3 linked regions of the Mucilaginibacter paludis DSM 18603 genome follow. The protein of the gene in region 1 interacts with the protein of each later gene in a pairwise test. Links are inferred from orthologs where the notes say so. Each region holds a gene or a part of one and is shown in the gene's direction. Other genes may lie near its edges. The genes, in order: ftsZ, MUCPA_RS21095 and rlmN.

Region 1 (3,095 bases):
TGTTCTGTGATGCGCAATATTGCCGAGCAGTTGAAAACCCGTTTCGGATCGGCCCTGGCTGATGAAAACAAGGATAACGAAATCGTATGTGTACCCGGTTTACGCGGGCGCGAGCCTAAAGAGATCTCGATTAAAAATCTGGCCTACGTGATACAGGCACGTATGGAAGAGATTGTGGAGCATGTATACTACGAAATTAAAACATCCGGTTACGAAAAGAAGCTGATAGCAGGTATTGTAATAACCGGTGGTGGTGCGCAGTTAAAACATTTGCCGCAATTAGTAGAGTATGTTACCGGTTTAGACTGCCGCGTTGGTTATCCTAACGAGCACCTGGCCAAAAATGATGTACTGCCCAAAAATATTTACGAGGAATTACAGAGCCCAACTTTTGCTACAGGTATTGGTTTGCTGATCAAAGGTATCCAGAAAATGGAAGATACCGTAATGCCGGTGCAGGAGGTAAGAGTTGAAAAGCCCAAATTCTCTGAAGACAGAAAATTTGGATTGTTTGGTAAGATTTTAGAAACAGGAAAGAAATTTATCAGGGATGATATTAAAGATGAGGACTTTTTGAAATAAATTTTCAACAAAGAATAACTTTTCCACATTATTGACAAATGTTAATAAACTATGTGGAAAAACTCTTAATATTACATTAGATAAAATCTGGACTATCGTCGATCACATATAGCTGAAAAAAAGGATTATGCAGTTTGAGATGTTAAAAGAAAAGTCTTCCATCATCAAGGTTATTGGTGTTGGAGGAGGTGGTGGCAACGCTGTTAACCACATGTACAAGCAAGGGATTACAGGTGTTGATTTCATTATCTGTAATACCGATGCCCAGGCTTTAGAATTAAGCCCTATCCCGAACAAGGTGCAGTTAGGCGCCAGTTTAACCGAAGGAATGGGCGCGGGCTCTATCCCTGAAGTAGGCAAAAATTCGGCGATTGAAAATATCGATGATATTAAACTGATGCTGGGTTCAAATACCAAAATGTTGTTTATAACAGCGGGTATGGGTGGTGGTACCGGTACCGGCGCAAGCCCCATTATTGCCAAGGCCGCCCGCGAATTGGATATACTAACCGTTGGTATTATTACCACGCCTTTTTCTTTCGAGGGCAAACGTCGTAAGATGCAGGCCGAAGAGGGGTTGGAAGAGTTTAAAAAACATGTAGACTCCTTCCTGGTAATTTCTAACGATCGTTTAAGAGAAATATTTGGCAACCTTACTCTGGGCTCTGCATTTGCTCAGGCTGATAATATTTTAACAACAGCAGCCAAAGGTATTGCCGAGATCATCACTTTGCCGGGGTATATCAACGTCGACTTTAAGGATGTGCGCACCGTAATGAAAGACAGTGGCGTAGCCATTATGGGTAGCTGTTCTGCCGAAGGTGATAACCGTGCTTTAAAGGCTGTTGAAGGTGCTTTACGCTCGCCCTTGTTAAAGGATAACGAAATTGAAGGTGCACGTTACATCCTGTTGAATATTACTTCGGGTGTTACCGAGGTAACTATGGATGAGGTTAGCATCATTACAGATTTTATTCAGCAGGAAGCCGGTTTATCGGCTGATCTGATCTGGGGTAATTGCCGCGATGAATCATTGGGAGAAAACTTGTCAGTTACCATTATAGCTACCGGTTTCCAAACCAAGGATGAACGCGAAAAAGAGCAAAGCACTAAAAAGGTGATCTCGATGCTGGTTCCAGAAGCCAAGCCATTGGCAAGGCCTGTGAACGAGTTTATCAATACGCCTAAAAAAGAGAATGCTCCTACTGAAATTTATATGAAAACGCAGGCTGAGGAGAAAAAACAAACCGGTTTATTCGATTTGTTCGCCAAGCCCGAAGAGCCTGCCATCATCAGGCACTCATTCCAGCAGGAAGAGCCATCTTTTGAAGAGGAACCGGCTGATACCGATTTTACATTCAAAATATCGGAGCCCGAAGTGCAGTTTGAAACACCGGTGAGAGAGCCTGTAAGATTTGAACCACAACCGCAGCCAGAACCGGATCCAGCTCCAGCACCCGTTGTAGGATTGGATGATCATAAAACCGACGAATCGATAGAAGATCAGTTGCGTAAATCGCGCGAGCGTATTATGCGGTTAAAAGATCTGAGCATGAAACTGCGTAACGGTAATATCCAGGAACTGGAAAACGTTCCGGCTTATAAACGTAAAGAGATAGCTTTACAACAAACACCGGCATCATCAGAGAGTCAGATTTCAAGATTTAGCTTATTAACCGATGATGAGGGTAAAACTGAGATCAGGAACAACAATTCTTTTCTGCACGATAATGTAGATTAAGTGTTAGCGACACGAATTGAAACCCTTTGTATTTATACAAGGGGTTTTTTCGTTATAAACTATCATAAAAAGTTATACCTTTTGTTAATCATCCGGTTAAGCGTTATCTTTGCATTAATTGCGGATATAAAAAATTACGATTTTGGATTTATTTAAAAAGATATCAAAAAACATGGGGCCTTTGGGCCAGCACCAAAAATGGTCGCATGGGTATTTTTCGTTCCCTAAGCTGGAAGGTGAAATTGCGCCACATATGCAATTTATGGGTAAGGAGCATTTAGTGTGGAGCCTGAACAATTACCTGGGTTTGGCAAACCATCCCGAAGTACGTAAGGCAGATGCGCAGGCAGCTGCAGACTTTGGTATGGCTTACCCGATGGGTGCGCGTATGATGTCTGGAAATTCCAAATATCACGAGGCGCTGGAGCAGGACCTTGCAGCCTTTGTAAAAAAAGACGATGCCTTTTTACTTAATTATGGCTACCAGGGTATGTTATCAATTATCGATACTTTGGTTGATCGTAATGATGTTATTGTTTATGATGCCGAATCGCATGCCTGTATTGTTGATGGTGTACGCCTGCACATGGGCAAGCGCTTTGTATACAAGCATAATGATATTGAAAGCTGCGAAAAGCAATTGGAACGAGCCACCAGGCTGAGCGAACAAACCGGAGGTGGAATTCTGCTGATAACCGAAGGCGTATTCGGCATGTCGGGAGCGCAGGGTAAGCTGAAAGAGATCATCGCTTTAAAGGATAAATATGATTTT
Region 2 (2,958 bases), 3.2 Mb from region 1 along the record:
GTTGCCCTGATAGACGAATTTACCGAGCCAACCATCGCCATTTTAAAGCACACCAATGCCTGCGGTATCGCTTCGCGCTCTTTTATTAAAGATGCCTGGTTAGATGCCCTGGCTTGCGACCCGGTTTCGGCCTTTGGCGGCGTAATCATTGCCAATGATGAGATTAACGAAGAAACAGCTGCCGAGATAAGCAAACTGTTTTTTGAAGTACTGATAGCGCCTGGTTACACCAACGAGGCTTTAGTTTATCTGACTGAAAAGAAAAACCGTATTATATTGATCCGCAACCAAGTTGAGCTGCCTGTTAAGCAATTTAAAACTTTGCTGAACGGTGTTATTGAGCAGGACAAGGATGGCGTTATTGAGGGACCAGGCCAAATGAAACCTGTAACCGAAAAGCAGCCTACCGAACTGGAGTTGCGCGATTTGTTTTTTGCCAATAAAGTGGTTAAGCATACTAAATCAAACACCATTGTATTTGCTAAAAATAATACCTTGATTGCCAGTGGTGTGGGGCAAACGTCACGCGTGGATTCGTTAAGGCAGGCCATCGTTAAGGCGCATGCGTTTGGATTTGATTTGAATGGTGCCGTGATGACATCAGATGCGTTTTTCCCGTTCAATGATTGCGTTGAGATTGCCGCGGATGCCGGGATTACCGCTATATTACAACCTGGAGGATCTATCAAAGATCAGGATTCGATCAAGATGGCCGACCAGAAAGGAATAGCTATGGTAATGACCGGAGTTAGACATTTTAAACACTAATTGAGGTACTACTAATGTCAATAATTAATACTAATTTACACCTGTATCGTAAAGCTGACACATGACTATTAAAGCCTGGGTATTAAATGCTGATTTAAGCTAATTAGCGTTGAATTAGTAAAACTCGTATTAATAACCATAACTTTGCAAATTCCCTGAAACAAAAACTGACATGAGTGTTTTTAATTTTTTTACGCAAGAAATCGCCATAGATTTAGGTACCGCAAATACCCTCATTATACATAACGACAAGGTTGTTGTTGACGAACCATCAATAGTAGCTTTTGATCGTACAACCAATAAAGTAATTGCCATTGGGCGCCAGGCCATGCAAATGGAAGGTAAAACCCACGATAATATCCGTACCGTACGCCCCCTTAAAGACGGTGTAATTGCTGATTTTAACGCGGCTGAACACATGATCCGCGGAATGATCAAAATGATCAATAAAGGTAAGGGATGGTTTTTCCCTTCGTTACGTATGGTAATCTGTATCCCATCCGGTATTACCGAGGTTGAAAAACGCGCCGTACGCGACTCGGCCGAGATTGCCGGAGCCAAAGAGGTATATTTAATACATGAGCCCATGGCAGCCGCCGTAGGTATTGGCATTGATGTAGAAGAGCCGATGGGTAACATGATTATCGATATCGGTGGTGGTACAACCGAGATTGCGGTAATTGCCCTATCAGGTATTGTTTGCGATCAATCCATCCGCGTTGCCGGCGATAACTTTGACTCCGATATTGTGCAATACATCCGCCGCCAGCATAACATCATGATAGGCGACCGCACCGCCGAGAAAATAAAAATTGAAGTTGGTGCCGCTTTGCCTGAACTGGCCGAGCCACCTGCCGATTTTGCTGTACAAGGCCGCGACCTGATGACGGGTGTACCTAAGCAGATTACGGTATCGTATACCGAAATTGCACATTGCTTAGATAAATCCATCTCTAAAATAGAGGAAGCGATATTAAAAGCTTTGGAAATTACTCCCCCCGAGCTTTCGGCGGATATTTACCAAACCGGGATTTATTTAACCGGAGGCGGCGCCTTATTGCGTGGGCTGGATAAACGGGTAGCGGCAAAAACAAAACTGCCGGTTCACGTTGCCGAAGATCCATTGCGTGCGGTAGTGCGCGGCACAGGCATAGCTTTGAAAAACATAGGTACATTTAAATTTTTAATGCAGTAATTTAGATGTGAGCATTGAGATAAGGGTATTGCGGGATATTTTTTATCCCACAATGCTCTCTTTATTTATCTTTATTAAATTTGCAGCCTCGAATCTCAATCCTAAGATTTAATCATGCGTAACCTCTGGATATTCATAAGCAAGTACAACGCATTTTTTCTGTTTGTTATTTTTGAGATTGGCTCTTTGCTTATTATGCTCAATTATAACTCATTTCAAAAGGCTACCTACATCAGTTCGTCTAACGAGGTTACGGGCGCTATTTATACCAAAATAAGCCAGGTAAGAAGTTACCTCTCGTTAGGAACGGTTAACGATAGCCTGGCCCGCGAAAACGCACGGTTGCGCAACCAGTTAAAGTCGTCTTTTTATATCGATACTTTGTCTAAACGGAAGGTAACCGATACGATCTATAATCAGCAGTACGAATATATTGAGGCGAAGGTGATTAACAATTCAACCAACAAGCGCAATAACTACATCACCATTAACCGGGGCAGTAAAGATGGTATTACCAAAGATATGGGCGTTATATGCAGTTCGGGTGTTGTGGGCCTTGTGGTAAACACCACCGCGCACTTTGCCAACGTTCAGTCGGTTTTAAATAAAAACTCCCGGATAAGCGCTATGCTGGAAGACACCAAAGAGATAGGAAATTTTACCTGGACCGGCGATATGGACCCACATAAAGGTTTGTTGATGGATGTATCCAATAACGTAAAACCGCGACTGGGCGAAAAGGTAGTTACATCGGGCCAATCCTTATATCCTACAGGCATACCTATTGGTAAAATAAGTGATTTACATGCCAAAGAAGGTGGCTTGTTTTTAAATATGTATTTGCAATTGGCGGTTGACTACAGCAAACTGGAATATGTTGATGTGGTAGTTAATCGCTTAGCCAAAGAGCAGATGGAAGTGGAGGCCAACAGGAAACAGGATGAGTAGGACAATTTTGATCAATCTGATCCGGTTTATACTATTAGTGCTGGTGC
Region 3 (2,938 bases), 3.2 Mb from region 1 along the record:
TTATGGATGCTAATGAGGTTAGGCCGTTCTTCAGATAATTTATTGATGCTTCTAAACAACTCCTTGCTCACCGAATACGGTGCATGCGGTGTAACAGAGCATGGTAATGATTTAAATTGGTTGCATAAAGCAAGGGCATCATTAAAAACTGCCTGCGCCCTGGAGGGCAAAAAGCTAAATACCTCAATAAAGGTATGATAGTATAGTTTGCTTTCGTTTTTTAATTGAATTGTAGCCGCGCTGTTAGCTATATCGCCCACGGCAACAATACCATTCTGGTACATCTCTTGGTCGGCGGCTTTCGCTGCATCAAGTATGGCGATTTCATCGGCATGGCGATGTGTTTGTACCTCCTTGATAAAATTAACAAGCCCTTTTTTGGCTGTTATTTTGCTTTTTAAATGCGAGAGCTCAACATGGCAATGCGTGTTAATAAAACCGGGGCAGATAATGCCCTCCAGTTTTTCTATTTTGATATCATTGCCCTGATTTGATACTCCATCGTCGAGGGCTACTATTTGTCCGGAATCGTCAACTGTTACAATTCCATTTTTTATCGGATCGGCATTAACGGGAAAAATGTAATCGGCTTTAAATTTTTTCATTAAACAGTAAATTAATGCCTTTATTAACTTTAAAAAATTGCTTTAAGAATAAATACTATTAACTTAAAGTAATGTTTTGAGTTATTTGAATAAAAACATTAGATGCAAAAAGATAGATTTTTAAATTTAAGTAACTTTGCAAAACAATGCAAGCAAACAAGACAGATATCCGCAGTTTAAGCTACGAGGCTTTGCAGAAACTTTTTTTAGAATTAGGTGAAAAAAGTTTCAGGGCAAAGCAAGTTTATGAATGGCTCTGGAAAAAATCCTGCTTTTCTTTTAATGAAATGAGCAATCTTTCTAAAGAACTCCGCCAAAAACTTGAAGAGCAATTTACCATCAACAATGTTAAAGTAAACACTTCGCAATTTAGCGCGGATAAAACTATAAAAAATTCTTTTATTTTACACGATGGGCATTTAATTGAAGGTGTTTTAATTCCGGCAGACGACCGGATGACGGCCTGTGTATCATCCCAGGTAGGTTGCAGCCTCACATGTAAATTTTGTGCTACAGGATATATGGAACGGAAACGTAACCTCAACCCGGACGAGATATACGACCAGGTAGTGCTGATCGATCAGCAGGCGCGCCAAAACTACGATCATCACTTAACTAATATAGTGTACATGGGCATGGGCGAGCCCTTGCTTAATTATGCTAACGTTTTAAAATCGATAGAACGGATTACTGCGGAAGATGGCCTGAATATGGCGGCAAAAAGAATCACGGTTTCTACTGCGGGCATTGCCAAAATGATAAAAAAACTGGGCGACGACCAGGTAAAATTCAACCTGGCCCTATCTCTGCATGCTGCTAATGACGCCAAACGTAACGAGATTATGCCGATTAACGAGCAAAACTCGTTAAAGGCTTTAGCCGAAGCATTGAAATACTACTACGCTAAAACCAAAAACCCCGTTACTTACGAGTACATTGTATTTAACGATTTTAATGATGAGATACAAGATGCCGTTGAGTTAGCCGCCTTTTGCAAGCATATCCCCTGTAAAGTAAATATTATTGAGTATAACCCGATCTCCTTCGCCAGTTATACCAATGCTGACGTTGATAAAATAGAAGCCTTTGCCGATTATCTGCGTAAGCAGGATATCAACACCAATGTTCGCCGAAGCCGTGGTAAAGATATTGATGCCGCCTGCGGGCAGTTGGCTATTAAAGAGAAAGCGGTTGTTTAGTGGGGCTTGAAACTCACCTTTAAAATATCTCCGCTTTGCTATAATATTAACAGAGCAGCATTGTGTAACTGCCCCGGTGTACCCAAAGCAAAGGTGATATTTTGAACCTGGCTAATTATTTAAGCAGGTAAGAAAACTGACGCCTTCTGCTGCACTCCTGGCGCCGGTTTGGCACAGGCCAGCACAAACAATTCCAATTATTCTTTTCTCCCACCGAAGGATTTTGATTTTATTCTCGTCAAATTAGTTGTGATCAAATTTAGAGATTGACAGAGCAGCAACTATTACAGGATTTAGTTAAGGGTGACGAAAAAGCCTTCAGGTTATTGGTAGATACCCATAAAAACAGGGTATACAATACTGTATTGGGTTTCATTCGCCATGCAGACGACGCGGAAGATATTACCCAGAACGTATTCATCAAAATATTTGAAACTGCGGGCAGCTTTAAACAACAATCAAAATTGAGCACCTGGATCTACCGGATCAGTGTTAACGAAAGTTTAGATTTTATAAGGCACAAAAACCGCAAAAAGCGCTGGGCCGTAATCACCAGTTTATTTGACAGTGATAACGAATTATTGCATCAGCAAGCCGACACAGACCACCCTGGCGTGTTAGCTGAAAATAAAGAAAAGGCTCAGATTTTGTTTAGTGCGCTCGATAAACTGCCGGAAAAACAAAAAACAGCCTTTCTGCTTCAAAAAACGCAGGACTGCAGTCAGCAAAAGATCGCCGAAATTATGCAGATCAGTGAGGGAGCGGTTGAATCGCTATTAACAAGAGCTAAAGCCAATTTAAAAAAACTATTAGTAAACTATTATACAGCATGAAAACCAAAAACGAGATAGAGCAATTAGCGGATGAAACTTTGGCGAGCCTTGATCAATTGCAGCAGTTGGAAGCCAACAGCTTTTTATTTGCCAAAATACAAAGCCGCATGTTATATAAAAATCAATGTAATAACCTTGCCGGTGTAAAAACCATGTCCAAGCTAAGTGTTGCCCTGGCACTGTTTATAGGTTTAAATATAGCGAGCTATTTAATGTTGAACACAGTGCCCAAACAACATATCAAGGCACAAAGTTCGGCTGCAGAAGCTCTTGCCAGCGAGTATCATTTAAATACAGATCA

The links.
Region 2: the proteins of ftsZ (region 1) and MUCPA_RS21095 interact in binary tests that used the Escherichia coli proteins (3 or more experiments, as listed by UniProt). The link is inferred for Mucilaginibacter paludis DSM 18603 from one-to-one orthologs.
Region 3: the proteins of ftsZ (region 1) and rlmN interact in binary tests that used the Escherichia coli proteins (3 or more experiments, as listed by UniProt). The link is inferred for Mucilaginibacter paludis DSM 18603 from one-to-one orthologs.

What each region holds. Positions count from the first base shown.
Region 1 is NZ_CM001403.1:1,782,437-1,785,531, reverse strand. The notes cover bases 86-3,016. They hold ftsZ (cell division protein FtsZ), read left to right. Parts: upstream 86-709; coding sequence 710-2,323; downstream 2,324-3,016. Other genes in these bases: MUCPA_RS07550 (aminotransferase class I/II-fold pyridoxal phosphate-dependent enzyme), read left to right, coding at 2,466-3,016; ftsA (cell division protein FtsA), read left to right, coding at 86-582. Outside these bases: more of ftsA, read left to right, coding at 1-85; more of MUCPA_RS07550, read left to right, coding at 3,017-3,095. UniProt on the Escherichia coli protein: Essential cell division protein that forms a contractile ring structure (Z ring) at the future cell division site. The regulation of the ring assembly controls the timing and the location of cell division.
Region 2 is NZ_CM001403.1:4,988,688-4,991,645, forward strand. What follows is about bases 158-2,951. They hold MUCPA_RS21095 (rod shape-determining protein), read left to right. Parts: upstream 158-940; coding sequence 941-1,963; downstream 1,964-2,951. Other genes in these bases: purH (bifunctional phosphoribosylaminoimidazolecarboxamide formyltransferase/IMP cyclohydrolase), read left to right, coding at 158-768; mreC (rod shape-determining protein MreC), read left to right, coding at 2,078-2,911; mreD (rod shape-determining protein MreD), read left to right, coding at 2,904-2,951. Outside these bases: more of purH, read left to right, coding at 1-157; more of mreD, read left to right, coding at 2,952-2,958. UniProt on the Escherichia coli protein: Forms membrane-associated dynamic filaments that are essential for cell shape determination. Acts by regulating cell wall synthesis and cell elongation, and thus cell shape.
Region 3 is NZ_CM001403.1:4,932,770-4,935,707, reverse strand. The notes cover bases 4-2,777. They hold rlmN (23S rRNA (adenine(2503)-C(2))-methyltransferase RlmN), read left to right. Parts: upstream 4-751; coding sequence 752-1,804; downstream 1,805-2,777. Other genes in these bases: MUCPA_RS20875 (hypothetical protein), read left to right, coding at 2,634-2,777; MUCPA_RS20880 (RNA polymerase sigma factor), read left to right, coding at 2,071-2,637; MUCPA_RS20890 (amidohydrolase family protein), read right to left, coding at 4-605. In the rest of the region: more of MUCPA_RS20890, read right to left, coding at 1-3; more of MUCPA_RS20875, read left to right, coding at 2,778-2,938.